DNA from 2 places in the Eoetvoesiella sp. genome. Region 2 is predicted to be linked to the other one. Evidence: predicted binding sites of a transcription regulator. Region 2 holds the regulator's gene; the other holds the start of a gene.

Region 1 (14,818 bases), on a different contig from region 2:
TCGATATTCCGTTGGTAACAGGATGAGACCTCTGTCTTACCCTGGGGGATCATCATTCAGTGCATTAACGGCATTTCGCCGGAATTGTTTAGCCTGGAAGCCTGGGCGGTTTGCGCCGGCTGCCGCCCCCAGAAACGGTGGCTCACGTCGCCAATTTATTGAAATATCCCATGATGCTGATCAGCTTTTCCGCATAGGCGGGGTCGGTCGCATAGCCGGCGTCCTGTATGCGCCGCGCCGCCTCCTGGGCGGAAGATGCCTTGGCCACGTCGCTGTAGCGGTCGCTGTTGCCGATCAGCTTGGCGTAGTCGGCAAACGATTCGGCATACGAGCTGTAGGCCCGGAACGGCTGGACGACCTTGCGCGCCACGCCGTTCTCGTATTCGGTGGTCGTAATATTCACCACCTTGCCGGTCCAGCCGCCGGTTGCCTTGATGCCGAACAGGTTGTAGCTGTTGGAGCCGTCGTCGCCCTTGATCTCCCGCTTGCCCCAGCCCGACTCCAGCGCCGCCTGGCTCAGGATGAGCTCGGCCGGCAAGCCGCTTTTGGCTGCGGCCGCCTTGGCGGCGGAGCCCATGCGGTCGACGAAATTCTGGATATGCGCCGGCGCGCCCTGCACTGCCGAGACCGCCGCCCCCACCATGCTGCCCACCGAGCTTTGCGACAGCATGTCGATCAGCGAGGAAATGGACGTGGCGTCTTCCTTGCGCTCGTCGCCGATGCGCGAACGCAAGCCCGGAACGCGGGAAGGCGCCAGTTCGGGCAAGGACTTGGCGCGCGCCTCGATGGCGGCGGCGCCCTGCCCGTTCGACGCATTGCCCTGGATTTGCTGCAGCAAGGCCTGGGCCAGGCCGATGCCGGGATCGGACAGCTGCAAGGCGCTTTGCTCGTCGGCCATGCTTTGCGCGAGACGGGTCTGGTCGCTGTCGAGCAGGCCCTTCATGCCGGACGCCTGCCTGGCCTGCTTGAGCAACTGCTGGATGAACATCGCCTCGAATTGCTGGGCGACCTGCTTCTGGTCTTTTGCCGAGGCGTTTGCGCCGTTCTTCACGGCCAGCCCCAGCTGGTTCAAGCGTCCGAAGTCGATGGCGGAGTCAATATTGGCGTCGGCTGGCCTGGGCATGTAGTAAGTCATGGCGGCAATCCGTTCCCTTAGATGATTTCCAGATCGGCGCGCAGGGCGCCGGCGCTTTTCAGCGTCTGCAGAATGGAAAGCAAGTCTTGCGGCGTGGCGCCCAGCGCGTTCAGGGCCTTGACCACGTCGGCCAGATTGGCGCTGGTCGTGACCCGCTTGATCGTGCCCTGTTCCGAGCGCATTTCGATCTGCGTGTTCTGCGTCACCACGGTCTGGCCCTGGGTGAACGGCGTATCGGGCTGGCTGACCTGCTGCTGGTTGTTGATGACCACCGACAAATTGCCGTAAGCCACCGCGGCCTCTTCGATTCTGACCGTGCGGTTCATGACCACCGAACCGGTGCGGGCGTTGATGATGACCTTGGCGGTGGCCGGCGGCAGCTTGACTTCCACATTCTCGACGCGGGACAGGAAGGCCGTCTGCTGGGCCGGATCGAGCGGACCGCGCAGCTGAATGACGCGCCCGTCCAGCGCCGTAGCGGTATTGCCGCCCAGGGCGCGGTTCAGCGCCACCACCACGTTCTGGGTCACGCTGAAATCGGTGGTGTTCATTTCCAGGTTGATCATGCCGTCGCGCGCGTAGGTCGTCGGCACATTGCGTTCGACGATGGCGCCATTGGAAATGATGCCGCCGTTCAGTTGATTGACCTGCACGCTTGAGCCGCCCGATTGCGCCCCCGCGCCGCCGACCAGCAGGTTGCCTTGCGCCATGGCGTAGACCTGGCCGTTGGCGCCCTTGAGCGGCGTCATGAGCAAGGTACCGCCGCGCAGGCTCTTGGCGTTGCCCATGGACGACACCACGACGTCCATTGTCTGGCCGGGCCGGGCAAAAGCCGGCAGCCGAGCCGTGACCATGACCGCCGCCACGTTCTTGACCTGCATATTGGTGCCCTGCGGCACCGTCACGCCCAGCTGCGACAGCATATTGGTCAGGCTCTGCTGGGTAAAGGGCGTCTGGCGCACCTGGTCGCCGCTGCCGTCCAGGCCCACCACCAGCCCATAGCCCACCAACTGGTTGGCGCGCACACCCTGTATGGAAGCCAGATCCTTGACCCGATCGGCCCGCGCGCTGAAACACAGGACGGCGGCCAGCAGGCCTAAAGCGAAACGCAGGAACATGGTCAAAACGACTATCCTCAGAATGGAGCAATGCTCAGGAAAAACCGCTGCAGCCAGCCCATGGTCTGGACTTCATCCATGGTGCCCTTGCTGCGGAACTCGATGCGGGCGTCGGCCACCTGGGTCGACAGAACCGTATTCGAGCCGGTGATCGAGCGCGGATCGACCACGCCCGAAAAACGTATGTACTCGCTGCCGCGATTGATGGCGATCTGCTTGTCGCCGGCAATCTGCAGATTGCCATTGCCCAGCACCCCCACCACCGTAGTCGTCAGGGTGCCCGAAAAGGTATTGGCCGCGCTGCTCGAGCCCGTGCCCTTGGCGGAGTTGGCGCCCGTTGCGTCGAGATTCTGCTGCGAACCCAGCCAGGACGGCAGGAAATCGGGCACCGTCGTCAGGCCCAGCGACGCGCTGCTGTTGCGGTCCGTCTGCGTGGCCACGTTCTTGGCCGCATTCGTTTTCTCCTGGATCACGACCGTCACGATGTCGCCGACGTTGCGCGGCCGCCTGTCCTCGAACAGCGGGTAGTTGCCATAGGCCGTTGGCTGAAAGATGGCGCCGTTGGCTTCCGGCGCGATGGCGGTATGCTCCGGCGGACGCGCCGTCAGCGGCCCGGTAACCACCGGCTCGGGCGGAACCAGGGCACAGCCCGAAAGCACGGCCAGCGCCGCGCACGACAATCCAAGCAAAAAACGTTTAAGCATGTTCTACAGTTGCGTCAGGCGGGCCAGCATTTGATCCGAAGTCGAAATGGCCTTGCTGTTCATTTCATAGGCGCGCTGGGTGGTGATCATGTTGACAAGCTCTTCCGCCACGTTCACGTTCGACGTTTCCACGTAGTTCTGCATGACCAGGCCGGCGCCGTCCAGCCCGGGCTGGGCGAAGTTGGCCGGCCCCGAGGCGTCGGTTTCGACATAAAGGTTTTCGCCGGCGCTTTGCAGGCCGGTGGGGTTGATGAAGGTGCTCAACTGCAATTGGCCGATCTGCACGTTCGTGCCGGTCGCGCCCGGCTGGGTCACCGACACCGTGCCGTCACGGGCGATGGTCACGGTCAGCGCATTGTCGGGAATATTGATGGGCGGCTGCACGGGATAGCCGCCGGCCGTCACCAGCTGGCCGTTCTGGTCCACCTGCATGCTGCCGTCGCGCGTATAGGCGAACGTGCCGTCGGGCATTTCCACCTGCAGGAATCCCCGCCCCTGGATCGCCACATCGAGCTGGTTGCCGGTTTCCTTGAGATTGCCCTGGGTGTGGATGCGTTCGGTCGCCACCGTGCGCACCCCGGTGCCCACCTGCAGGCCCGAAGGCAGCTGGTTGGCGGCGCCCACCTGGGCGCCGGGCTGGCGCAGGGTCTGGTACATCAGGTCCTCGAACACCGCGCGCGAACGCTTGAAGCCCGACGTATTGACGTTGGCCAGGTTGTTGGAAATCACATCCATATTGGTCTGCTGCGACTCGAGACCGGTTTTGGCAATCCACAGAGAACGTATCATCGTTATTCCTCGTCGGCGCGGGCGGAGCCGCGCTCAAATCGTTATCAGCCGTTGCTCGACAGAATCGAGTTGGCCCTTTCGGCATTGGTGCTGGCGGTCTGGATGATCTGCATTTGCGCTTCGAACTGGCGCGCATTGGCGATCATTCCCACCATGGTTTCGGCGGCGCCGACATTGCTCTTTTCCACGAAGCCCGAAACCATGTGCACGTTCGGATCTTCCCGCACCGGACCGGCATTGGGATCCTGCACGCGAAACAGGCCGTCGTCGCCGCGCGCCAGGCTGGCGGCCGGCGGGTTGGAAAGCTTGAGCTGGCCGATCACCTGGATATCGTTGGGCCTGTCGCCCGCGCCCAGCGCGGTGATCGTGCCGTCCGACGTGAACGTCACCGTGCCGCGGTCGGGAATCTCGATGGGCGCGTTATTGGCGGCCAGTATCGGCAAGCCCTGCTGCGTCACCAGCAGTCCCTGCGGGTTCACCGCCAGCTCGCCGGCGCGCGTCAGCGCCTCGCCGGTGGGGGTTTGCACGCTGAACCAGCCCTCGCCGGTAATCGCCACGTCCAGGGCATTGCCCGTCTGCACCATGGCGCCCTGCTCGAAATTGCTGCCCGGCGTGGAGGCCACCGTGCCGACCCGGGTCGGCAGGCCCTGCTCGGCCACGATGGGAACGGAACGGTAGTTGGCCAGCTCGGCGCGAAAGCCCGTGGTGCTGACGTTGGCCATATTGTTGCTGAGCACGGCCTGCTGTTCCAGCACGCGGGCGGCGCCGCCCGCCGCGGTGTATACGATGCGATCCATGGCTCAGCGATCAGCGCATATTGATCAGGGACTGCACGACCTGATCCTGCGTCTTGATGGATTGGGCATTGGCCTGGTAGGTGCGCTGGGCGATGATCATATTGACCAGCTCCTGGCTGATGTCCACATTGGACTCTTCCACCGACTGGCCCTTGATGGTGGCCAGGCTGTTGGTGCCCGGACGGCCCACGATGGGCTGGCCCGAGGCCGAGGTTTCCACCCAGGCATTGCCGCCCGCCGCCTGCAGGCCCTGCAGGTTGTTGAAGTTGGCCAGCGCCACATAGCCTACCGCCTTGGTCTGGCCATTGGTGTAGTTGGCCACGATGGCGCCGTCCGTGCCGATGGTCATGCCGGCGTACTCGCCGGTGGCGTAGCCGTCCTGCGTGAAGCTGGGCGAGAAATCGCCGCCGAATTGCGTGGAGCCGGCGTAGCTCACGGCGATGTTCATGTCAGCGGCGGGAGAAGCCGTGCCGCCCAGGCCGGTAATCGTCAGCGTCGCCGTATCGCCCGTTTTCAAACGCCCCGCGCTGTCGAAGGTAAGTTGACTGCTGGCCGGCGAAATATTGTCCGTGCTGCCATCCACCGTGTAATACACATCCCAAGTGCTGTCCCCGCCTGGCGTTGTTGCCCGCTTGACGAAATACTGCATGACCGAGTGCGCATTGCCCAATGAATCGTAAGCCGTAATGGGCAGCGAATGGGTATAGCTTTGGGGGTCGGCGGGGCTGAATGGATGACCAATGTGAGCTTCCTCATATTGGTCAGTACCACTTGCAATTTTCAACGCCTGCATTGAGGCCGGTTGGCTGCTGGCATCCAATGTGAAAGAGCCCGACGCCGTAGTATAGGTTCCTGCGCCCAAAGGCGTGGCCATAGGGGTAGGAGGCACGGCATTATCGGAATACCACGAAATAGTCGTACCGTCATCACGATAATAATAAGTACCCGCTGCCGGTGCCGTAACCACCACTCGCCCAAGCGTCTCAGGCACATCCGCCGTATACACAAGATCAGCATTCGCATCCAGGTTCGCCCGGGTGGTAACGGAGCCTGTGGCCTTGGGCTCGATATTGCCGATGGGCACCATGATCGGAGCCAGGTCGTTGCCGGTGACGCCGAAGCCGGTCAGGCGGTAGCCCTGGGCGTTGACGAGGTAGCTGTCCTTGTCGGCCAGGAACTGGCCGTTGCGCGTATACATGACGTTGCCGCTGGTATCCACCACGCGGAACAGGCCGTTGGCGCCGTCGATGGCCATGTCGAATTCACCGCCCGTGCTGCTGACCGTGCCGACCGTGAAGCGCTGGTTGACGCCGGTAAGCTGCACGCCCAGGCCAGCCTTGCTGGACGTGGCGTACACGTCGGCGAACGTGGCCGTGGCCGACTTGAACCCGACCGTGCCCGAGTTGGCGATATTGTTGCCGATTACATCCAGTTGCTGCGAGGCGGCGTTCAAGCCGCTTAGACCCTGTCCAAAACCCATGATGACCTCGTATTCGTTAGTTCGTTATTGACTAATTCGTTGATTCGCTGCTTTGTAAAGCTAGACGGCGACGCCCGCCATGAAGCCGGCGACATATCCGCTACATGATCTTGCGGATGTCGTACAGCGAGTGCACGCCGGCCAGGCCCAGATCCATCTGCAGGCCGCTGGAGGCGTACGACACGCTGGCCACCTTGCCGTAGGTCAGCGCCTGGGCGGAGACGTCGCCGCCGTTGGCGTCGGAAGCCTTGACCTGCACGGTATAGGCGCCGTCCGCAACCGTCGATCCGGCGTCGTCCTTGCCGTCCCATGACAGCTGCAGCACGCCCGCGGGCTGGTCGCCCAGGTCGAGGGTGCGCACGACCTTGCCGGTGGCGTCCTGGATGGTCGCCACCACCTTGGCGGCCGGCGAAATGACATCGACGCCGAAAGGCGTGGACTCGGTGGTGGTGACGCCATCGTTCGTCACGCTGCCCAGCGACACTTTCTCGCCCGGAAACAGCACTTCCTTGCCGATCAGGTTGGCCGCCTGCATGGACTGGGACAAGTCCATCTGGCCCGACAGCGCCTGCAGCGTGGTGTTGAGCTGCGTAATGCCGTTCACGGTTTCCAGTTGCGCCAGCTGCGAGGTGACCTGGGCGTTGTCCATGGGATTCAAGGGATCCTGGTTCTGCAACTGGGTGACCAGCAGAGTCATGAACTGATCCTGCGCCGCCGCGGTGCGCTGGGCCGTTGCCGCAGAGGCCTGGGCCAGCGCGCTGGCGGTGGTGTTGCTGGTGTCGGTTGAATTGACTGCCACGAAAGGCTCCAAATTAATGAAAAACGCCACGGCCCAGACGCCGTGGCGATACTGATTACTGCCCGATGGACAAGGTGCGGCTCATCAGGCTCTTTGCGGTGTTGATCACTTCCACATTGGCCTGATACGAACGCGAAGCGGAAATCATGTTCACGGTTTCCGCCACCATGTCCACGTTGGGCATGGTCACGTAGCCATTCTCGTCGGCCAGGGGATTCTTGGGGTCGTACTGCAGCTTGGCTGGCGCGTTGCTTTCCACCACGTTCGCCACGCGCACGCCGCCCACCGCCTGCGAATAGGCCTGGCCCGGCACGGGCGCCATCTGGAACACCACCTCGCGCGCCTTGTACGGCTGGCCGTCGGGCCCCACGACGCTGTTGGCGTTGGCCATATTGCTGGCCGTGACGTTCATGCGCTGGGACTGCGCCGCAAGCGCCGAACCCGCAATATCGAAAATGGTCATCGAGGACATGGCTTTCCTGGTCTTATTGCTGCAATGCCGCCAGCATGGTTTTGATGCGCTGGGAAATAATGGTCAGGTCGGACTGGTAGCGCATGGTGTTGTCGGCGAACTGCACGCGCTCGACGTCCATGTCCACGGTATTGCCGTCCAGGCTGGGCTGCAAAGGCTGCCTGTACAACAGCTCGGCCGAATCGCCGGACACCGCCGCACCCGGTATGTGGCGCGGCGAAGTCAGCGTCAATTTCGTATCCGCCAGGCGCATGCGCTCGGTCATGACGTCCTGCAGCGCCGACGAAAAATCGAAGTCGCGGGCCTTGTAGTTGGGCGTGTCCGCGTTGGCGATGTTCGCGGCCAGCACTTCCTGGCGCTGCTGGCGCAGATTGATGGCGGTTTGAAAAAAGCCCAGGTCTTCACCAATACGGTCTATCATGTGCGGTCTTGTATTCCATGCTCGGCCGGCGTCCTGCCCTACCGACCCGAAGTTCTGCAGCCATGCGGCCGCAATCAGGTACGAGACATAGTAAGGGCGCGCCTGCAAAGACAAACTACGAAACAAGCCAGCATTTCTCGGCCAATTCCCCCAATGCGTCCGCGGCGCCGGCTATAAAATGCTGGCATGATCAAGATTTACGCCGCCCTGCTTGCCACAGCCGCCCTCTTCGGAACACAGGCGGCCCATGCCGCCGTCTCCGAAACGCCCGCGCCAACGGCGCCGGCCGGCGCCCGCGCACCCACGAGCCCAGCTCCTGGCGCCGGCCAGCCGGCCTCGTACGAAGATCAAATACGCGCCTTCCTGCAGGAACAAGCCGCCGCCTACGCCGGAACCCCCCAGATCGCCGTCGAGCCTGTCGACACCGAAAGGCTGGCGCCCTGCGAACAGGCCGAAGTGTTCTTAAGGCCCGGATCCAGGCTAAGCTCGCGCCTGACCGTCGGCCTGCGCTGCCTGGCCCCGCAAACGTGGGTAACCTACGCCCAGGCGAACCTCAGCATCGACGGCAGCTATTACGTATCGGCTCGTCCCTTGAAGGCGGGCACCGTCATCACCCGCGACGATCTCAGCGAACGCAGCGGCGACCTGCTGCTCCTGCCGCGCGGCGTGCTGCGGGACGCGGATCAGTTGATAGGCAGCATTACCACCCAGCGCATCAACGCGGGCTCGGCCATCAAGGCCAGGGCTTTGCGCAGCGCCGGCTCCATCCAGCGCGGACAAGCCGTGCGCCTCGAGGCGCGCGGGCCCGGTTTTGTCGCCACCAGCGAGGGCAAGGCCATGCAGGGCGGCGAGCCCGGCACGCAAATACAAGTGCGCGCGGGCTCGGGGCAGATGGTTACCGGCACCGTCCTGAATGCCCATACCGTACTGGTTTTGATGTAATAAAATGCTTTATATGCTTCAAATCGCACCAAATTCGCGGCTTACGCTAAAGTTTCGGGGTTCCGCGTCGTTACAACCACCATACCAACCGCAATACACTCGCGCGCCATCGTCCGGAGTTCCATCTTGAAGATCTCGTCTTCCGTTAAAAATGCAGCCATCAACACCGTGACCGCTACCCGCAGCGGCATCGGTGGCGCGCCGGCCAACATATCCAGCAACGGAAAAGACTCTGTGGATCTCAGCGCCACCGCCCGCAATCTGGCCAGCCTGCAAAACGGCGAAAGCGATGTCAATATCGACCGCGTCCGCGAAATCAGCGATGCCATCGCCGCGGGCAAGCTCAAGGTGGATCCGGGCCGCATCGCCGACTCGCTGCTGGCCAGCGTGCGCGAACTCCTGAAATAACCGATTTCCGCGCACACCATGTCCATCCACGCACTACACGCCAGCCTGCAGCACGAAACCGGACTGGTCGATCAGTTCATCGCCGCCCTCGAAGCCGAAGCCGAAAATCTGCTTGCCCCCGGCGGCAACGATGCGCTCAACGAATCCACCCGCATCAAGAGCGAACTGGCGGAACAACTGAGCGTGGCCGGCCAGGCGCGCGACGCCCTGCTGGCGGCAATGGGCCACGGCGAAGGAAAGGCCGGCCTGGAAGCCGCGGCGCAAAACCATCCTGAAACGCAGGCGCTCGTGGCAACCCTCTTCGAACGCGCCGAACGCGCCCGGCAGTTGAATGCCTCGAACGGCTACATTATTGAAACCTACCTGAAGTACAACCAGCAAGCGCTCGATACCCTGCGCAGCCTGGCCGGCATCGGCAACCTGTACGACGCCAGCGGGCGCGCCCGGAACACCAGCGCCCAGACCCGGGGCATCCGCGCCGGCTAAGCCGTCATTTCCTTCAACGCAAACAGCTTCATCATCATCGACGCCGCCACCGGCGCCGTCAGCGCGGTTTTGCCTGCCAGGGCACGCAGGACGCGGCGCACTTGCTCCGCCGCCTCGTCCTGCATGGCCTGCCAGACAGCCAGGCCCGACTGCGAGGCAAGCAGCGCGCGGCCGAGCTCGGGCTGCCGGCTTTCGGCCAGCAATTGCCAGAAGCGCGCCGCGTAACGCAACGCCGCCTTGGATTCGGACTGCGCCACCAGCCACAAGGCCAGCTTCCCGGCGGGCTCCGCGCCCTGGAGAACATTGCTCAAGCCATATAGCGTCTTCAACGGCTCGCCATCCCGGCGCTTGACGATGCGCACAACGACCAGGCGCGCTGGCAGGGGGCTGACCTGGCGCGCAGCCAGCGCCACGTCGGCCTGACCCACCCAGATAATGACGTCCTGCAGCGCCAGCCCGCATACCTGCGCAAGATTGGCGGCCGCCCCCGCCATGGCCAGGGGACGGTAGTCCAGGGCTTTGGCCATGGCGCCGGCTGTCGTCGGGCAGGAATCCGCGTCGACGACATGGGTCGAAGCCGGACACTGCACCAGCCAAGAGGCATTGCCCGCCGACAGGCTGCGCCACAAACCCTGCGAGCCGCCCTCGAACATATGCACCACAGGCGTCGAGGCCTGCTCATGCAGAAACTGAACCTGCTGGCGCAGGGCATCGCCCGGTGCAGGGGCCGCCAGGGCCGATGCGCCGTCGGACGACTGCCACCCCTGGGGAAAAGCGATCTGCTGCCAGGGCGATACCAGCGCCTTGCCAACTCCATCCAGCAGGAACGTCGCGCGCAGACGGCCCGTGACGCCCGCTGCCGCCTTCAGGGCGATCTGGTCGTGAATGGCCAGCATGGGCCCCTGGCCCGCCTGGCCTTGCGCGGCACGCAGCAAATGGCCGGCAAGCGGATCGATGGCCGCCGGCGCCTCCTGCGACACATGGCCCCGCCATAAATCGTAGGCTTCGGCGCATGCCGCCGCCTCATCCAGATAAGCGCAGGCTTGCTTCAAATCGTCAGGCGACAATGGCGCATCCGCGCCAACGGCGGAAAGCAAACCCGGCAGCAATTTCCGCCGCCGCGTTTCAGCCGCCGCTCCGGCGGAGGCATCTTCGGGCGCCTTGGCCAAAGCCATCAGCGCCGCGAAATCGGCCTCGGTGGGCGCATACAAGGCCTGCGACGCGGGCTGCTGCGTCAAGGCGCGATCCACGAGCTCGCGCCCGTCGAGGAACAGCAGGTTCTCGGGCACCTTCTGGCCGTTCGACACATAGCAGATCGGCAACTGGTAGCGGATGGACGTATCGAGCGCGGCGCCCAGGCGCGGGGCCTCGTCGACCTTGGTGATGATGCAGCCGCGCAGCGGGCTGCCGCCATCGTTCGAATACGTGCGGGCGACTTCGTCCAGCGTGTCGCCGTGGCTGGACGCGTTCAGCACCAGCAGGCGGCTGACGCTGCGCCCCGCCTGGGCCAGCATGGCCGCCTGTTCCGAAACATGGCGATCGCGCTGGCTGATGCCCACGTTGTCGATAAGAATGAGATGGTCGGGGGCAATCCCCGCCACGATGCGCTTGAGTTCATCGGCATCCTGCACCACGTGCACGGGAACCCGCATGATTCCGCCGTAGATCTTCAACTGTTCATGCGCGCCGATACGATAGGTGTCGGTCGTAAGCAGCACAACCTTGCCGGAGCCGAAACGCTTCACGCAACGGGCAGCCAGCTTGGCGATGGTGGTGGTCTTGCCGACGCCCGTCGGCCCCACCAGCGCCACCACCGCTCCCGGCTGCAGCAGGCTTTCCTCGCTTTCCAGCACGGGCAGATGCGTTTTCAGTTCGTTGCCGGCCCATTGCCATGCCGCCTTGGCCGGCAGTTCGTCTGGCAGGCGCTTGAGCATGGCGCGCAACAGCGCCGTGCTGAACCCCAGGCCCAGCAAGGTCTGGAACAGCGAGGCCGCCTGCGGGGCCTTGCGCAGGTGATTGCCCCAAAGCATTTCGTCCATGCGCGCCTCGAGCGCGCCGCGCATGGCGCCGATGGCGTCCACCACGTCGGCGCCCTGGGCCGCGGGAGACGGACGCGGACTGCTTGGCGCGCGCGGAAGACTGGGCGCCGCCGGCAAGGGAGGCCGAGGCGCGGCGGACGACTGCGCCGCCTCCGTGGATTGCGCCACCGACGTCTGGTCGGTGGCCAGGATTTCCACCCCGCCGTTGACCCGGCGGTTCGATACGATCATGGCGTCCGGCCCCAGCGCCATGCGCACCTGGCGCATGGCTTCGCGGCTGGTCGCTCCAAAGAAACGGCTTATGTTCACGCTTGAGTACCACCTATTACCGTCGTCACGCGCAATATGCGTTCGTCGGGAATTTCAAAATTGGAAAGCACGCCCAATTGCGGCAGATGATGCCGCAAAAAGCGCGAAAGCGATGCCCGCAGCACCGGCGGCACGACCAGCACCGGCGCATCGCCCTTGGCCTCCTGGTCGCGCACCGCGCGCTGGGCGTCCTGCAGCAGCGTTTCGGCCAGCCCCGGTTCCAGCACGCCGCTGGTGGTCAGAGCTTGGGCCAGCACGCGCTCCAGCCGGGGATCCAGGCCGATGACGCGCAGATCGCCCTCGCCCGGGAACCACTGCTGGACGATGGCGCGCCCCAGTGCCACGCGCACCAGGGACAGCAGCTCGGAGGGATCCGGCCCCGTTCCGTTGGCGTTCAGGGCGGACAGGCGTGGCGCATGCTCGGCCAGAGTCTCGATGATGGTGCGCACGTCGCGGATCGGCACTTCTTCGTCCAGCAAGCCGCGCAACAGTTTCTGCAGCAGAGACAGGCTGACCGTCTTGGGCACCAGGTCCTCCACCAGCTTGGGGGCCTCCTTGGCAATATGGTCGAGCAATTGCTGGACTTCCTGGCGGCCCAGCAGATTGGCCCCGTAGCGATGCATCAAGTGATTCAGGTGGGTAGCGATGACCGTGCCCGCATCCACCACGGTATAGCCGGCTATCTGCGCCTGTTCGCGCAAACTCATGTCTATCCACACGGCTGGCAGGCCGAAGGCCGGATCGGTCGTGGCCTTGCCCGGCAGCTTCATGGTGACTTCGCCGGGATCGATGGCCAGCCATTGCTCGGGCATGGCCGAACCATGGCCGACCTCGACGCCCGACAGCAAGATGCGGTATTCGTTGGGCTTGAGCTCGAGGTTGTCGCGAATGTGCACGACGGGCGGCAGGAAGCCGACCTCCTGCGCGAACTTCTTGCGCAGACTGCGTATGCGATGCAGCAGCTCTCCATTCTGCGCATGATCGACCAGCGAAATCAGACGGTAGCCCACTTCCAGCCCCAGAGGATCGACCAGCGCCACGTCGTTCCAGCTGGCCTCGGCCGCCGCCGCTTCCACCGCCGCCTGGTTCTTCAGGGGCTCGTCGGCGATCTCGGCCTGCTTCAGCAATTCGCGCTTGCGCACCATCCAGCCCGCTCCGGCCAGGATGGCCGCCAGCAGCAGGAAGGCGAAATGCGGCATATTGGGAATCAGGCCCATCAATGTCAGGATCGCGGCCGTGATGAACATGACGGACGGGTTCGCGAACAGCTGGCTGACCATCTGCTGGCCGACGTCTTCGTCCGTCGCCACGCGCGACACCACCACGCCCGCCGCCGTCGAGATGACCAGAGCCGGAATCTGGGCGACCAGGCCGTCGCCGATGGTCAGCAGGGTATACACGCGGCCGGCATCGGAAAAGCTCAGCCCGTGCTGGGCCACGCCGACGATCAGGCCGCCGATGATGTTGATGACCATGATCAGCAGGCCCGCGACCGCGTCGCCGCGCACGAACTTGCTGGCGCCGTCCATGGAGCCATAGAACTCGGCTTCCTGCCCCACCTCGGAGCGGCGCTTGCGGGCCACGTCCTCGCCGATCAGGCCGGCGTTCAAATCGGCGTCGATGGCCATCTGCTTGCCGGGCATGGCGTCCAGGGTGAAGCGGGCACCCACTTCGGCGATGCGGCCCGCGCCCTTGGTGATGACCACGAAATTGATGATGACCAGGATGACGAACACGATGATCCCGACCGCGAAGTTGCCGCCCACCAGAAAATGGCCGAACGCCTCGATGACCTGGCCGGCCGCGTCGGGCCCTTTGTGCCCATGCATCAGCACGACGCGCGTGGAAGCCACGTTGAGCGCCAGGCGCAGCAGGGTGGCGAACAGCAGGACGGCGGGAAAGGCGGCGAAATCCAGCGGCTTCTTGGTGAACATGGCCACCAGCAGAATGATGACCGACAGCGAGATATTGAAGGTGAACAACAAGTCCAGTATGACCGGCGGCAGCGGCAGGATCATCATGCCCAGAACCATCAGGATCAGGACGGGGCCGGCCATCAGGCGCGCATGCTGGGCGCCGTTGCTTTTAATCAGGGTAAGAATGCTGTTCATGAATTATGCGCAAGGGTTCCGGCGCCTTGAGGATCGAAGCCTGCGGGAACCGACAAATTGGCGGGCCGGGAGGGCTCGGCCCCGAAGCCCGGACTCCAGCTGCGAAGCTGGTAGACCCAGGCCAGGACTTCCGCCACGGCCGAATACAGTTCGACCGGGATCTCCCGGCCAAGCTCGACATTATGGTGCAGGGCGCGCGCCAGAGGCGGCGCGCTGAGCATGGGCACCTTGTTTTCCTCCGCCAGCTGGCGGATGCGCGCGGCCACGAGGCCCGAGCCTTTGGCCACGACGCGGGGCGCCCCGCTCTGCCCCTCCTGGTAGGCCAGCGCCACGGCATAGTGGGTGGGGTTCGTGATCACCACGTCGGCGCCCGGCACTTCGGACATCATGCGCTGCCTGGCCATGGCGCGCTGCTGCTGGCGGATGCGGCCTTTCACATGCGGGTCGCCGTCGCTTTCCTTATGTTCCTGCTTGACGTCTTCGCGCGACATGCGCAGCTTCTTGTAGTGGCTCCAGAGCTGCCACGGGGCGTCGATGGCCACGATGAGAAACAAGGCGCCGACGATCAACGCGCAGCACAGGGCCACCAGTTGCAGGCCCCTGGCCAGCGCCTCGCTGGGCGTGGCGTGCATCAGGGCGATCATCTCGTCCCGGTAGTGGATGATGACCAGCGCGCCTATCAGGCCGATGACGCCCGCCTTGAGCAGGGTCTTCACCAGCTCGACCAGGGTTTGCGCCGAAAACATGCGCATCACGCCCTTGAGCGGGTTGAGGCGCTCGAACTTGGGTTCCAGCGCCTTGGTCGAAA
Region 2 (14,818 bases):
ACCCAGTTATTTTGTTCATTTGCCGTGCCGCCGAGGTGCTCAGGACGGCTTCCGGACTGTTCGGCTCCCCGGGTTTTACGCCTGGGTGCTTATGGCTTTTCCCTGCAATTGCACGATCATCTTGGCCACCCGGATGACGGCATCGCTGGGCACGGTGCGCAGCACTTCGCCCGTTGCGTTGTCGACGATGGACACCACCACGCGCTGCGCTTCCGGGTCGAGGTTGAAACGCATGCCCGTCGACCAGGCCTGCATGCTGTTGTTCAATTCTTCCAGGGCCTTGTCCAGCGGCAATTGGATGCTGTCCGACGAGGATTGCTGTTGCTTGTCTTGGGATATTCGAGCATCCAGCGTTTCGCCCGCCGCCGTGACCTGCTGCGCCGGTTCGGGGAATATGACGGGTCTTTCGATATCCGCCGGCAACGGGTTGATCGGAACGGATGCGGCGGATGCAATCGGGTTGACCATTGAAATCCCTCCTGTGGGTCCGGTATCCAACTATTACTTTCAGCGCCTTAACGGTACTTTTGCGTGAAACTTTAGGGGGGCGGACGTTTCAATCAGGCGAATAACCGACGAATTTCGGGACAGCTTCAGCCAATCCCAAGGCGGAAACCGGCGAGAATAGAGGCTCTGTTCATTTCCGTATTTTGTTTAATTTACGCATGCCGACTTCCGAAGACCAAATGGTCGGGCAATACGCTCCGATGGTTCGCCGTCTGGCCTTGCAGCTTATTTCCAGATTGCCGGCCAGCGTCGAGCTCGACGATCTGTTGCAAGCGGGCATGATGGGTCTGCTGGATGCCGTCAGGCGCTATCAGCAGACGCCCGACGCCCAGTTCGAGACCTACGCCGTCATGCGTATCCGCGGCGCCATGCTGGACGAATTGCGTTCCCAGGACTGGCTGCCGCGCAGTGTGCGCAGCAAGATCAAGACCATCGAGCAGGCCATGCATCAGTTGAGCCATCGGCTCATGCGTCCGGCCACCGAGTCCGAAATCGCAGAGGCAATGCATATGTCCTTGCCCGAATACCAGGAGCTGCTGGAAGAGGCGCGGGGCGTGCAGGTCATCCATTACGAGGACCTGTCCCGCAACCAGGGCGATTTCAGCGATGGCCTGGATCATCCGCAACTGCAGTCCGAGGCGGCGGGAGAATGGTGCAATCCCTTGAACATGCTGATGTCGGACGGCCTGCGCCGTGCTCTCGTCGAGGCCATCGGCAATCTGCCCGAGCGCGAGCAGCTTTTGCTGTCGCTGCAGTTCGAGCAGGATCTGAACCAAAAAGAGATCGGCGCTGTCATGGGCATCACCGAAGGACGTGTGTCGCAACTGCGTTCGCAGGCGGTGGCCCGCATTCGTACCGCGCTGGCGCGCAATTTCTGGGATGAAAGCCCGGGCGAGCAGGCGCTTCAGGGGTTGCTGTAATCCGGAGCCCCGCGGCGGCGCTGCCTTATAATGCAGAATTGCCGTCCTAGAGAATCAAATTGGATTACGTTACCTCCTGCAAATTGCCCACGCCTTGGGCCATGTTTCAGTTGCACGGCTTTATCGTTCCCGAAACTGGCAAAGAGCATGTCATGCTTACATTAGGCGATGTCGGCAGCGGCGAGCCCGTGCTGGCCCGGATTCACTCCGAGTGCCTGACCGGCGACGGCCTGTTCAGCCAGCGCTGCGACTGCGGCGCCCAGCTTGAAACCGCCCTCGAGATGATCGCCGCCGAAGGGCGCGGCGCCTTGCTGTATTTGCGCCAGGAAGGACGCGGCATCGGCCTGCTCAACAAGATCCGGGCCTACAACCTTCAGGATCAAGGGGCCGATACGGTCGAGGCCAACGAGCAACTGGGTTTTCCCGCCGACATGCGCCGCTACGATTTATGCAAGCCCATGCTGGATCACTTCGGCATTACCCGGCTGCGCCTGCTGACCAACAACCCACGCAAGGTCGATGCCCTGCGCGAACTGGGTATCGATGTAACCGAGCGCATACCATTGCAGGTCAATCGCAACCGCTACAACGAAGGGTATTTGCGCACCAAGGCGGTCAAGCTTGGCCATTTGTTCAAGGGCTATCTCGTCGAAGAGGAATAGGCGGCATGCGCATGGAACGGTTCCACGCCTCGGGGCATGGGTCCTGGCGGGCTGGCAATGAGTGAAATGAGCGCCTGGTATATTTTGCCCAACGGCAATATCAAGCACCTGGACGGGCTCGAGCTGCAGCCCGAGCGGGACTGGCTGCCCACCGACGCCAGCCTCGAGCTTTATACCCAGGCCCAGCGCGAGGCGGGCTGGACCGAGGTGAGGATACTGCAGCGGGTCATGGGCCTGGCCCTCGAGGGCGAGCAGTGGGTCAGGGACAACCTGGAATAGCCGGCTAAAGCCGGATCTCGTCGGCCATGAACCGCATCTTGAAGCGCCTGCCTTTTATCGTGCCCTGGCTCAGCTTCTCGAAGGCCTGGTCCGCGATGCGACGATCCAGCGCCACGAACGCCACGAAATCGAACACATTGATCTTGCCGACCTGCTCGAAGGCGAAGCCGGCGTCCTTGGTGAGGGCGCCCACCAGGTCGCCCGCGCGCAGCTTGTCTTTTTTGCCGCCTTGTATGCATAGCGTCACCATGGGCGCCTGCAGCGGTTTTCCCTTGCCAGGCTTGAGCTGATCCAGGCGCGACCAGGCAATGGGCTTGCCTTGATAGGCTTCGATCTGCGCCGCCCAGCGCATCTCGTCGGGAGCGACCAGGCTCAGCGCCAGCCCTTTGGCCTGGCTGCGGCCGGTGCGGCCTATGCGGTGGACGTGCACCTCGGCGTCGGGCGTAATGTCGACGTTGATCACGGCGTCCAGCGACTGAATGTCCAGGCCGCGCGCGGCCACGTCGGTGGCCACCAGAACGGAACAGCTTTGATTCGAAAACTGCACCAGGACGTCCTCGCGTTCGCGTTGTTCAAGGTCGCCGTGCAGGGCCAGGGCCGAGAAGCCCCGGTCGCGCAGATCCAGCGCCAGTTCGCGAACCTGCGCCTTGGTATTGCAGAAGGCCAGGGTGGAAGCAGGCCTGAAATGGGCCAGCAGTTTCGCCACGGCGGCGTTGCGCTGCGCGGGATCGATTTCGTAGAAATGCTGTTCGATGCGGCTGTCGTCGTGCTGGGACTCCAGCCGGACTTCCTGGGGGCGGTTCAGGAAGCGGGCGCTGGCCTTGCGGATGTTGTCGGGGTAGGTGGCGGAAAACAGCAGGGTTTGCCGGCGCGTCGGGCAGGCCTTGGCGATGGTGACCATGTCGTCGTAAAAACCCATGTCCACCATGCGGTCGGCCTCGTCCAATACCAGGGTCTTGAGGCCCGACAAATCGACGCTGCCGCGTTCCAGGTGATCCATCAGCCGGCCTGGCGTCGCCACGATGATGTGCGCGCCGTGCTGCAAGGACTCGACTTGGGGGCGTATGGCCGCGCCGCCGCACAGCGTGAGTATCTTGATGTTGTCGGTCGCGCGCGCCAGGCGGCGCAGCTCGACGGCCACTTGCTCGGACAGCTCGCGGGTTGGGCACAGAACCAGCGCCTGGGTGCCGAACCATGCTTGCTTCAAGGTATGCAATATGCCCAGGCCGAAGGCGGCGGTCTTGCCGCTGCCGGTTTTCCCCTGCGCTATCAGGTCTTTGCCGGCCAGTATGAACGGCAGGCTTTGCGCCTGTATGGGCGTCATGCTGCGATACTCGAGGCGTTCCAGGTTCTCGAGCATGGCGGGCGAAAGGGGAAGGCTGGAAAAAAGAGGGGAGGTCACAGGGCGGCACGGCCAACGTTGGAGAAGAAGGCCAATTTTAGCAGGCGCAATGCCGGCATCTTGCCGCACCGCCTGTGACGGGTTTTGCCGCCGTCCCAGGACGGGATGGCGGCCGGCACGCTGGAGCAGCGGGCGTCAGGCGGCTTCGGCTTGTGCCTCGGCGCGAGTGTTGAGGCCGGCAATCGATTGCGTGGCGGCCTGCAGCGCGGCGCTGCGGGGGGCGTCGCCCATGTTCACGCCTTCGGCGCGCACGAATTCCACGTTCTTGATGCCGAAGAAGCCGAAAATGGTTTGCAGGTAGCTTTCCTGGTGTTCGAGCGCGCGGCCGCCTTCGGTGGTGGAATACACGCCGCCGCGCGTGGAGGCGACGATGACGCGCTTGCCGCCGGCCAGGCCCACCGGCCCGTTTTCCGTGTATTTGAAGGTCCGGCCCGCCTGAGCGATGCGGTCGATCCAGGATTTCAACTGGCTGGGAATGGTGAAGTTGTACAGCGGCGCGCCGATGACGACGACGTCCGCGTTCAGGAATTGCGAGACGAGTTGTTCCGACAAGGCGTTTTCGCTGCGTTGCGCTTCGGACAGATCCGCGCCTTGCGGAAAACGAAAGCCCAGTGCGTCGGCATTCAGGTGGCCGGGGGCATTGGCGGCAAGATCCAGGTATTCGATTTCGACGTCGGGATGGCTAGCCCGCCATTGAGCCACGATGCGGCGGGTCAGGTCTCGGGATACGGAGGCGTCGCCGGTGATGGCGGAGTCGATGTGCAGAAGTGTCGTCATGATTTTAAGGTGATATCTCTGAATAGGTTGCCCGAAGAATCGGTATGGATGCATTGTATAAATGGCGACATTCCTTGATAAGCAGGCATTTTTGCGATAGATTGTCTCATTCATGGTGCTAATTTCCCTGATACTGGCAGGTGCGGCGCCGCACTGGTTGCGCTGGCAAACGCGGCGCCGGCACGAATTGCGCTGCCGATGGAAGGAGACATTGCAGTGGCTGGATGGCAATGACGGATTTGAACGATATGCAGTATTTCGCCAAGGTGGTCGATTGTGGCGGGTTCTCCGCGGCAGGCCGGGCGTTGGGCCTGCCCAAGTCCCGGCTGTCGCGGCGTATTGCCAATCTGGAGGCCCGGCTTGGCGTGCGGCTGCTCAACCGCACCACCCGCCGCTTGTCGTTGACGGCGGCCGGCGAACTTTACTATCGCCATTGCGTTGCCGTCTGCGACGAGGCGCAGGCCGCCGCCGAAGCGATCGCCCAAGTGCAAAGCGAGCCGCGCGGCATGGTGCGCGTCACATGCCCGAATACTTTGGCGCAGACGCTGGTGGGCCCCTTGCTGCCCGGATTTTTGGAGGCCTACCCGCATGTGCAGATCAATATGGAGGTCAGCAACCGGGTGGTGGATCTGGTCGAGGAAGGCGTGGACGTGGCGCTGCGGGTTCGCACTTCGCTGAGCGACAGCGGCAGCCTGATCGTCAAGCAACTGGGCCGTACGCATTCATTGCTGGTGGCCAGTCCGGCGCTGTTGCGAAAGCAGGGGGCTCCCCAGGCTCCTGCCGATTTGTCCCGCATCGACACCATTGCCATGTCGGCGGTCGACGGCAAGACGGCATGGCGTTTGTTCGCTTCCTCTGGACGTGACACCCAGGCCGAGCATCGCCCCCGCTATGTGGCCGACGACTTGCTCACCCTCAAGTTTGCCGCCCTGGCCGGGACGGGCGTGTGCGCGCTGCCCGATTATCTATGCAGCCGGGAACTGGAGGACGGCCGCCTAGAGGCCGTGCTGCCGGACTGGAGCCTGGAGCCCGCCTATTTGCACGCCGTCTTCCCGTCGCGGCGCGGGCTGATGCCTGCGGTGCGGTCATTCCTGGACTATCTGGGCGAGCACGTCGCGGCGGTTTCCGAGCGCTGCGCAAAGCTGGCTGACCGGCCCGAGGCCGGTTGATATGCATGCGAGGCTGGCCGGCGGGCGCGGCAAGGCCATGCCCGGCGGCCCCGCACTGCCTGCCTGAGCGGATTGTTCCTTAAAACCGTCCGGCCTGGAAATCGGTGACGGCCTGGATGAGTTCTTGCTGGGTGTTCATGACGAAAGGCCCGTATTGGGCGATGGGCTCGCCCAGGGGCTGGCCGGCAATGAGCAGCACGCTGGCCGGGCCCTGGCTTTCCAGTACGACGCCGTCGGCCTGAGCATCGTTGCCCAGGATGGCCATGTGCTTCACCGGCACGTTCTGGCCGCCGATGCTGACGCTGCCGCGATACACGTAGATAAACGCGTTGGCCGTGGCGGGCAGCCTCTGGCTGAAGCTTGCGGCGGTATCGAAGTGCACGTCCAGGTATAGGGGCTCGGTAACCGGGCGCTGCATGGCGCCTTCCACGCCATGGCTGCGGCCCGCCACTACCCGAACCCTTACGCCGTTGTCGAGTCGGGCTTCGGGGATGTCCCGGCTTTGGATGTCGCGATAGCTTGGCTCGATGAGCTTGTCTCGGGCGGGCAGATTGAGCCATAGCTGGAAGCCTTCCATGCGGCCTTCCTCCTGCTCGGGCAGTTCCGAGTGCACCAGGCCGCGGCCCGCCGTCATCCATTGCACGCCGCCGTTTTGCAGCAGGCCCTCGTGGCCGTGGCTGTCGTTGTGGCGCATGCGTCCCGCGATCATGTAGGTCACGGTTTCGAAGCCGCGATGGGGGTGGTTGGGAAAGCCGGCAATGTAGTCGTCGGGGTCGTCGCTGCCGAAGGCGTCCAGCATCAGGTAGGGGTCCAGCCGCTTCTGCAGGTTGCCGCTGATGACGCGCGTCAGTTTTACGCCGGCGCCGTCGGAGGTGGGCATGCCGGTGACGAGCCGTTCGATCTTGCGGGGGTGCGTTACGGCTTCCGGTTCGGATGGGGTGGGGGCAGTGGTCATGAGGGGTGTGTCCGTATATGAAAGCCGAAAGAAGGCATGCCGTCGATTATATGGCGCTGCCATGGTGTCGGGGGAATTCCGCAAGGCTTGCACGCGCGGCCGTGGTTTTCTGCTGGCGTCGATTGTCGCGGTATTGATTCCACCGGGGCAAATAAATTATTATCATGTTTCTTAATGATAATGATTCCTATTTCTTAAAATAAGCTGAACGTTGTGCGGCGCGGTCTTCCCTTGCCGGGGGCGGGCGTTACTTGTTCAATCTCACACTTCCAAAAGAATATTTATGTCCTCTTTGTCCAAATTCAAGCCATTGCCCCTGACGCTGATCCTCGCCTGCGCCTTTGGCGGCGCAGCAGCGCATGCGCAGTCCGATGCCGCCGCCACCGATGTCCAGAAGCTGGGAAGCATTACGGTGCAGGCCAGCGCCGATGCTTCCTCCAAGGGGCTTTCCGCGCCCTTTGCGGGCGGGCAGGTGGCCAAGGGCGGGCGCATAGGCGTGCTGGGCAACCAGGACAATATGAGTTCGCCGTTCAGCAACACCGAATACACCAGCCAGTTGATTCAGGATCAGCAGGCCGCCAGCGTCGCCGATATTTTGCAGAACGACCCGGGCGTGCGCGTGGCGCGGGGCTATGGCAATTATCAGCAGCTCTACATGATTCGCGGCATGGCCTTGTATTCCGACGACATCACCTATAACGGGCTGTATGGCTTGCTGCCGCGCCAGTATTTCGCCAGCGAGTTCATCGAGCGCCTGGACGTCTTTCGCGGCGCCAATGCCTTCCTGAACGGCGCGGCGCCCGGCAACAGCGGCTTGGGCGGGGCCATCAATGTCGTGCCCAAGCGGGCCCCGAACCAGGACCTGACGTCGGCTACACTGGGTTGGGAAAGCGGCGGCCAGGGATACGGCAGCTTCGACCTGGGGCGGCGTTTCGGCCCCGGCGGCAGCACCGGCGTGCGCCTGAACGCCGTGCGCCGCGATGGCGGCACGGAAGTCGACGGCGAGCATCGCGAGCTGACCGCCGTCGGCCTGGGCCTGGACTGGCGCGGCGAGCGCACGCGCTTGTCGGCGGATTTCGGCTATCAGGATCACCGCCTCAAGCGCAGCCAGCCCAGCGTCACCTTTGCTTCGGGCGTGCCGATTCCCTCGGCCCCCGACGCCAGCACCAATCTGGCACAGGACTATACCTACTCCAACGAGCGCGATTTTTTCGGCACCTTGCGAGGTGAGTACGACATCACCGACAACCTGACCGCCTGGGCCGCCGTGGGGGCGCGCAACAGCAAGGAATCCAGCTTGCTGGCCAACCCCACGGTCCAGGACGTTGCCGGCAATGCCACCATGAATGCGATGGAAACCGCCCGCAAAGACTCCGTGCGCACGGGAGAGGTGGGTTTGCGCGGCAAGTTCCGCACGGGAAGCATCGGCCATACGGTGACAGCCTCGGCCAATTTCTACAGCCTGGACAGCCGGAACGCCTACGACTACTACGGCACGACCAGCACCAATATCTACAACCCTACCACCCAGGTTCTGCCCGCCAATCCGCTGCATGGCGGCAACCTGGGCGATCCGCTGATCACCCAGTCCACCCGCAATACCAGCGTGGCCATTGCCGATACGATGGCGTTTGCGCACGACCGGGTGCTTTTGACGCTGGGCCTGCGCCACCAGCGCATCAAGAACCAGTCCTACGACTACAACACGGGCCTTGAGAGCCAGCCGGAAAACAGCACCAGCAGCACGACGCCGGTGGCGGGCGTGGTCTACAAGGCGACCAAGGAAATCTCGCTTTACGCCAATTACATCGAAGGCATGAGCCAGATCGGTCCGGCGCCGACATTCGGCACGCCCAAGCCTGTCAATCCGGGCCAGACCTTCAATGCGGTGCGAACGAAGCAGAAGGAAGTCGGTATCAAGTACGACGGCGGCAAGCTGGGCGGCAGCCTGGCTTTGTTCACCATGGACATGCCCACGGCGTATATCGACCCGGTTACCGCCTTGTACGGAGCCAACGGCAAGCAGCGCAACCAGGGCGCCGAGCTGACGTTCTATGGTGAACCCTTGCGGGGTGTCAGGCTGCTGGGCGGCGCCACGCTGCTCGACGCCAAGCAGGTCGATACCGCGGGCGGCGCCACCGACGGCAACCGCGCTATTGGCGCGCCCCGGTTCATGGCAAACCTGGGGGTTGAATGGGACATCCCGGGGGTGGATGGACTGACCGTGACGGGCCGCATGGTGCATACCTCCTCGCAGTACGCCGACGCGGCCAATACGCAGGAAATTCCCGCGTGGACCCGCTTCGATCTGGGCGCGCGCTATCTGACCGAACTCGACGGGCATATGCTTACCTTGCGCGCCAATGTGCTGAACGTCGCCAACAAGAACTATTGGGCGTCGGCGGGGGGCTATCCCGGCTCGAGCTACCTGGTGCTCGGCGCGCCCCGCACCTTCATGCTGTCGGCTTCGCTCGAGTACTGACGGGGATTTTCCTGTACAATCTGCCCGTCATTAGGGAGTAGCTTCGCCCCGCAACGGGGCGGCTTGCATCAACATACTTGGCATAGCCCATGGTGCAAGCGGCGCGGCGCAAGCCGTTATGTGCTTAGCAAGACTTTTGACCATAAGGTGCCCGACGCTGGCGGGGCCCTTGTGGTCAATCGTGTTCGCCGGCACAACAGGTATCCCACTTCATGGAAGCTTTCCTCGTTTCTACAGGTGTAGTCGCGCTTGCGGAAATCGGCGACAAAACGCAATTGCTGGCGTTCATCCTTGCCGCCCGTTTCAAGAAACCCGTACCCATCATTCTCGGCATTCTTGCCGCCACCCTGGTCAACCATGGCCTGGCCGGGGCCCTGGGGGCCTGGATCACCTCGGTGGTCAGCCCCGAAATATTGCGCTGGGTCCTGGGCCTGTCCTTTCTTGCCATGGCCGTCTGGACTCTGATCCCCGACAAAATGGACGACGACGAAGCGCACGTGATCAAGCGCTTCGGCGTGTTCGGCGCAACCCTCTTCACATTCTTCCTGGCCGAAATGGGCGACAAGACCCAGATAGCCACGGTGGCGCTGGCCGCCACCTATATTGCGCCTTATACCGTGGTGGCGGGCACGACGCTGGGCATGCTGATTGCCGACGTGCCGGCGGTATTCGTGGGCAGCAAGTTCGCAGCCCACATCCCCATGAGGCTGGTGCACACGATCGCCGCCGCGATTTTCGCCGTCATCGGCGTGCTGACCCTGCTGGACGTCGATCGGCTGTTCTAGCGCGTTATTTGGTTTATTTAGCCTGTGCCAGTTCACGCGCCAGGCGGTTGTGCCGCTCGCCAAGCAAGGCGGTGTCCAGGGTGGCGAGCCGCCCGTCGCGCACCACGACGCGGCCGTTGATGATGGTGAAGGCGGTGTTGGATGGCGTGCAGAACACCAGGGCGGCGACCGGGTCGTGCAGCGCGCCCGCGTAGCCGATTTGCCGGGTGTCGAACAGCGCCAGGTCGGCGGCCATGCCCGGCTTCAGGGCGCCGATGTCGTCGCGGTTCAGCACTTTGGCGCCGCCCAACGTGGCGACTTCCAGCGCCTGGCGGGCCGTCATGGCCTCGGGCCCCGTGCTGTCCCAGTGCGCCACGCGTTGCAGCAGCATGGCCTGCCGCACTTCGCCCAGCATGTGTCCCGCATCGTTGGACGCCGATCCGTCCACGCCCAGGCCGACCGGAACGCCGGCATCCAGCATTTTGCGCACCGGGGCTATGCCCGACGCCAGCCGCATATTGGAGCATGGGCAATGCGCCACGCCCGTGCGGGTGCGGCCGAACAGCGCAATGCCTGCATCGTCGAGTTGAACGCAATGCGCGTGCCATACATCGTGCCCGACCCAGCCGCAGTCTTGCGCGTATTGCGCCGGAGTCATGTTGAATTTTTCGCGGCTGTAGGAAACGTCGTTGATGTTCTCGGCCAAGTGGGTATGCAGCGAAACGTCGAAGCTGCGCGCCAGCGCGGCCGACTCGCGCATCAGGTCGCGCGACACTGAAAACGGCGAGCACGGCGCAACCACGATGCGCTGCATGGCATAGCGTTCGCCATCGTGATAGGCCTCGATGAGGCGTTGGGTATCTTTGAGGATGTCGTCTTCGTTTTCCACCACGCTGTCGGGTGGCAGCCCGCCTTTGGACTGTCCGACGCTCATGGAGCCGCGCGCGGCGTGAAACCGCATGCCCGCTTCCCGGGCAGCCTCGATGCTGTGGTCGAGCCGGCAGCCGTTGGGGTAGATGTACAGGTGGTCGCTGGTGGTGGTGCAGCCCGACAGCATGAGCTCGGCCATGGCCGTTTGCGTCGAGACCTTGACCATTTCGGGGGTCAGCCGCGCCCAGATCGGGTAAAGGCTGGTCAGCCAGTGGAACAGCTCGCCGTCCTGCGCCCCGGGCAGGGCGCGGGTAAGGGTCTGGTACATGTGGTGGTGGGTATTAATGAGCCCCGGTATCGCCACATGGCCGCCGGCGTCGATGACTTCATCCGCACTACCGGGAAGTTCGCTGGCCGGGCCCACCTGCTCGATGACGTTGCCGCGCACGAACACCGATCCCCCGGCGATTTCGCGCCGGGCCTCGTCCATGGTGACAACGACATCCGCGTTGCGGATAAGCAGGGTTTTCGCCGGGATCGTCATAGTGGCGCCTTTACGTTTTCGCGCATCATAGCATCCACCTCGCTCTTGCCGGCTTTGCCGTTGGCGAGATAGTTCAGGACGACCGCCGAGATGGCGCAGAGCGCGATGCCACTGTTCAGGAGCGTGCCGATATTGGTGGGGAATTGGGCGAAGAATTTGTCCGAGACCATGGGTATCATACCCATCCCGAGGCTGACGGCGACGATCAGGACGTTATGCCTGTTGCTGCGGAAATCGACATCCTGAAGAATGCGCACGCCGTTGGCGGCGACCATGCCGAACATGACGACCGTGGCGCCGCCAAGGACGAAGTCGGGAATCGAGGCCACCAGCACCGATAGTTTGGGCACCAGTCCCAACAGCATCATGATGGCGCCCGCCATGACACAGACGAAGCGGCTGCGTATGCCGCTGACGTAGACCAGGCCGATGTTCTGTGAAAACGTGGTGTACGGAAAGGTGTTGAATATGCCACCGATCAGCGCGCCCAGCCCGTCGGCCCGCAAACCACGCTTGATGTCGTTTTGAGTCGGGGTTTTGTCGATGATGTCTCCCATGGCGAATATGCCGCCCATGGATTCGATGAGAGTCACGAGCATGACCAGAGTCATGGAGACAATGGCCAGCAAATCGAATTTCGGCATGCCGAAATGAAAGGGTATGACCGGCGCAAACCACGGGGCCTGGGAAAGGCCGGCAAAGCTTACCTTGCCGAGCAGGCCGGCAAGCACGAACCCGGCGGCGATGCCCAGCAGCACGGAAATATTACTGAGCAGTCCATTGCCGTAGCGGCTGATCAGGATAATGCACAGTAGGACGAAGAAAGCGATGCCGATGTACAGCGGCGCGCCGAAATCCTTGGCGCCATAGCCTCCCCCGGCATAGGTGATGCCGACCCCCATGAGCGATACGCCGATGACGAGGATGACCGAACCCGTTACCACCGGGGGGAAGTAGCGAACCAGCCGGCTCATCAGCGGCGCCACCAGAAAGCCAATGACGCCGGCGACCATGACGGAGCCGAAAATGCCGTTCAGGCCCAGCCCCGGATTCAGGCCGATGGCGATCATGGGTCCGATCGCCACGAAGGTGACCCCCATCATCAAGGGATAGCGGATGCCGAACATGCCGATGCCCAGTGATTGAATGATTGAAACGATGCCGCCTGCAAAAAGGTCGGCGCTGATGAGCACCGCCGTGGCGTCCTTCGAAAGCCCGATTGCTCCGGCCAGAACGAGTGGTACGGTAACCGCTCCGGCATACAGGGCCAATACATGCTGCAAGCCAAGCATGAGCAGTTTCAGGAAGGGTAGGCGTTCGTCTACCGGATGCACTGCGTTGTCCATATCGTCACCTTTGGGTTGTGTTTTCGAAAACGTGCTGCTTCGTTTAGTGAAACCGTGAGTGTTCCGGCATGTGCTGCGATAGACGGCTTTCTTTACATGGCTGGCGCCGCCCGGGCTTTTTCGCTTCGGGGCCTGTATTGATCGACGAAGGCGGCTGCCGAGCCGGCGCGGTGCCGCGCCTCGAAAACGGCGGCGCGCTCTGCGTACAGCTCCCGCACATAGCGTGCGACTGCACAGCTATCTTCGTACATGTTGTATTTCCATCCCAGCCCGTATGCGGACAAGTTGATGTTGTCGATGGTCATGATGCGGGTGGCTGAACCGGGATTGGCCAGATAGTCGTCGATGACTTTGCGCACCACTTCCTTGGTGCAGGCGAGCTTGTGCGCGTGCCAGGCGGTGTCCAGCCATTCTCCGCTCGCCGGCTGACGGAACGGGTACTGGATGCTGCGGCCGGGCCGGCCATAGCCCATGCCTTCGAAAGGCCCGCTTTCGCAGGCGAGCCAATTGGGCGGGCCGTTCGGCGCGACAGGCCGCACTTGAGTCCAGTGCACCATATCCTGCGCCAGCCAGTCGTCGCAGAAACTGTCGTCGTTGAAGGGATCGAGCCGGCGTATCGACTCGGCGTCGTGACGGATGCCGCAGACGGCCTGTTCGATTTCGTTTTCCATCTTGAGTATGCAGTGGCTGTAGTCCATGCAGAAATTGAACGGAATGCCGTGCCTGCGCACGGCTTGGGCCACCTGGTTTATGCGGCGCATGTCTTCGGACCACATGTCGGCATGGACTTCGTAGGTAATGGTAATGCCTAGTTTTTCGGCTTGTTCGTAGGTGTCCAGATAAGACGCGACGATTTCGTCGTTGGTTACCAGATGGCCATCGGCATGCCTGGCCCACACCATGAGGTTGTGATAGAGCGAGCCCGCAGTTTTGGCGCGCTGAAGATTTTCGGTGATGAGAGGTTCTTCTTTTCCCAATTGATATGTCCAGCTGCCCGATAGGATGGGGATTTCGTATTTTTCGCTGGCTTTGATGAAGTCGTCCAGTTCGGGGGCTGTCGGGATGCGATCGAAGAAATCCCAAAGGCCGCTTTCCTTGACAAGACGAAATTGAGTATCGATGGGCAGTTCCGTTTCGCTGACCGGCTGGGCTGGCGACGAGGGCTGGATTCCCCGTCCGGCGCAGGCAAGAAGAAACATTTTTTTCATGGTGTCTCCGTCGGGTTTCTGGCTGTCGGTGCGCTCACGGCCAGGCGGCTATGGGCACACGGGCGCCTGCACTGTGCGGGCGGTTTCGATGACGTCGGTATACAGCGCGGCCTCGAATTCGCTTTTTCCGGCTAGCGCGGCAAGAGAAAGCTCGCGTAGCCACTTGCGGTATTGAATCGAAACCTTGTCGGTCGCCATCGAGAGCTCGTCGGTCGAAAGGTCGTGGGGGGCCTGGGATTCGATGATGGGCTGGTCTTCCATCAGCACGCGCTTCTGGAAATCGATGTGTATTTCGTCGGGGAGGCCATCGTCGGCTCGGGCGATGATCATGAAGTTCCTGCAGCGGGCGTCGTCGATGGGGGAACTGGTGGTCCACAGCACGAAGCGTTCGGGCTTGCGGTACAGCGCGATTTCAAGATTGACGGTGTACGGCATGGAGCAGCGATAGTTGAACGCGCCTAGCGGCGAGTTTTCAGGCAACTGGTCGAGCATGGCCCGGGGAGGCTCGATGGAAAAGCGCAATTCGCCGCCTATCCTGTCCACGCGGGTGATGGGCGGGCGGGCGAAGGCGGGATCGTAGAGCGTGCCAGGGTGCACGAAGGCGAAGTGGGAGAAATCGGTGAAATTTTCCCAACGGCGTTCGGCTGAAGTGTTCCATACATAGGAATCCACGACGGCGATTTTCATGCCCGGGGCATTCCAGTCGCTGAATATGGGGATTTCGCATGCATAGGAAGCGTCCAGTCGAACCCAGACGATGTCGTAGCGGACTTCGCAGTCGTAGACGTCGGTGCGCGCCTTTTTGGGGATGGGCAGGTCGGGGCACGCGGGGATGGCGCGGCAGATTCCCTGGGTGTCGTATTGCCAGCCATGGTAGGGGCATTCCAGGCGGTCGTTTTCGCCGTCCTGCTTGATGCGGCCTATGGATAGCTT

The links. Region 2 encodes FliA, which starts transcription of late flagellar genes. Its sites were predicted from a motif close to CTAAAGTTTNNNNNNNNNNNGCCGNTA; they were not measured.
Region 1: the regulator FliA is predicted to act here: its motif matches at 8,704-8,730, upstream of flgM (flagellar biosynthesis anti-sigma factor FlgM).

The regions. Positions count from the first base shown of each region.
Region 1 covers NZ_DATMGA010000005.1:6,470-21,287, forward strand. Annotated here, with positions in the region: gene flgK (flagellar hook-associated protein FlgK) at 1-1, opposite strand, end outside; gene flgJ (flagellar assembly peptidoglycan hydrolase FlgJ) at 143-1,135, opposite strand; gene VNT00_RS00765 (flagellar basal body P-ring protein FlgI) at 1,153-2,253, opposite strand; gene VNT00_RS00770 (flagellar basal body L-ring protein FlgH) at 2,271-2,957, opposite strand; gene flgG (flagellar basal-body rod protein FlgG) at 2,961-3,746, opposite strand; gene VNT00_RS00780 (flagellar basal body rod protein FlgF) at 3,791-4,543, opposite strand; gene VNT00_RS00785 (flagellar hook-basal body complex protein) at 4,554-6,023, opposite strand; gene VNT00_RS00790 (flagellar hook capping FlgD N-terminal domain-containing protein) at 6,124-6,822, opposite strand; gene flgC (flagellar basal body rod protein FlgC) at 6,878-7,294, opposite strand; gene flgB (flagellar basal body rod protein FlgB) at 7,308-7,715, opposite strand; gene flgA (flagellar basal body P-ring formation chaperone FlgA) at 7,902-8,657, shown strand; gene flgM (flagellar biosynthesis anti-sigma factor FlgM) at 8,784-9,065, shown strand; gene VNT00_RS00815 (flagella synthesis protein FlgN) at 9,084-9,551, shown strand; gene flhF (flagellar biosynthesis GTPase FlhF) at 9,548-11,899, opposite strand; gene flhA (flagellar biosynthesis protein FlhA) at 11,896-14,010, opposite strand; gene flhB (flagellar biosynthesis protein FlhB) at 14,007-14,818, opposite strand, start outside.
Region 2 covers NZ_DATMGA010000004.1:16,136-30,953, forward strand. Annotated here, with positions in the region: gene VNT00_RS00640 (flagellar protein FlaG) at 76-468, opposite strand; gene VNT00_RS00645 (RNA polymerase sigma factor FliA) at 666-1,427, shown strand; gene ribA (GTP cyclohydrolase II) at 1,481-2,089, shown strand; gene VNT00_RS00655 (hypothetical protein) at 2,147-2,368, shown strand; gene dbpA (ATP-dependent RNA helicase DbpA) at 2,373-3,770, opposite strand; gene VNT00_RS00665 (FMN-dependent NADH-azoreductase) at 3,906-4,547, opposite strand; gene VNT00_RS00670 (LysR family transcriptional regulator) at 4,778-5,716, shown strand; gene VNT00_RS00675 (pirin family protein) at 5,796-6,671, opposite strand; gene VNT00_RS00680 (TonB-dependent receptor) at 6,955-9,153, shown strand; yybP-ykoY riboswitch at 9,174-9,279, shown strand; gene VNT00_RS00685 (TMEM165/GDT1 family protein) at 9,366-9,938, shown strand; gene VNT00_RS00690 (8-oxoguanine deaminase) at 9,952-11,331, opposite strand; gene VNT00_RS00695 (nucleobase:cation symporter-2 family protein) at 11,328-12,677, opposite strand; gene VNT00_RS00700 (hypothetical protein) at 12,770-13,885, opposite strand; gene VNT00_RS00705 (aromatic ring-hydroxylating dioxygenase subunit alpha) at 13,934-14,818, opposite strand, start outside.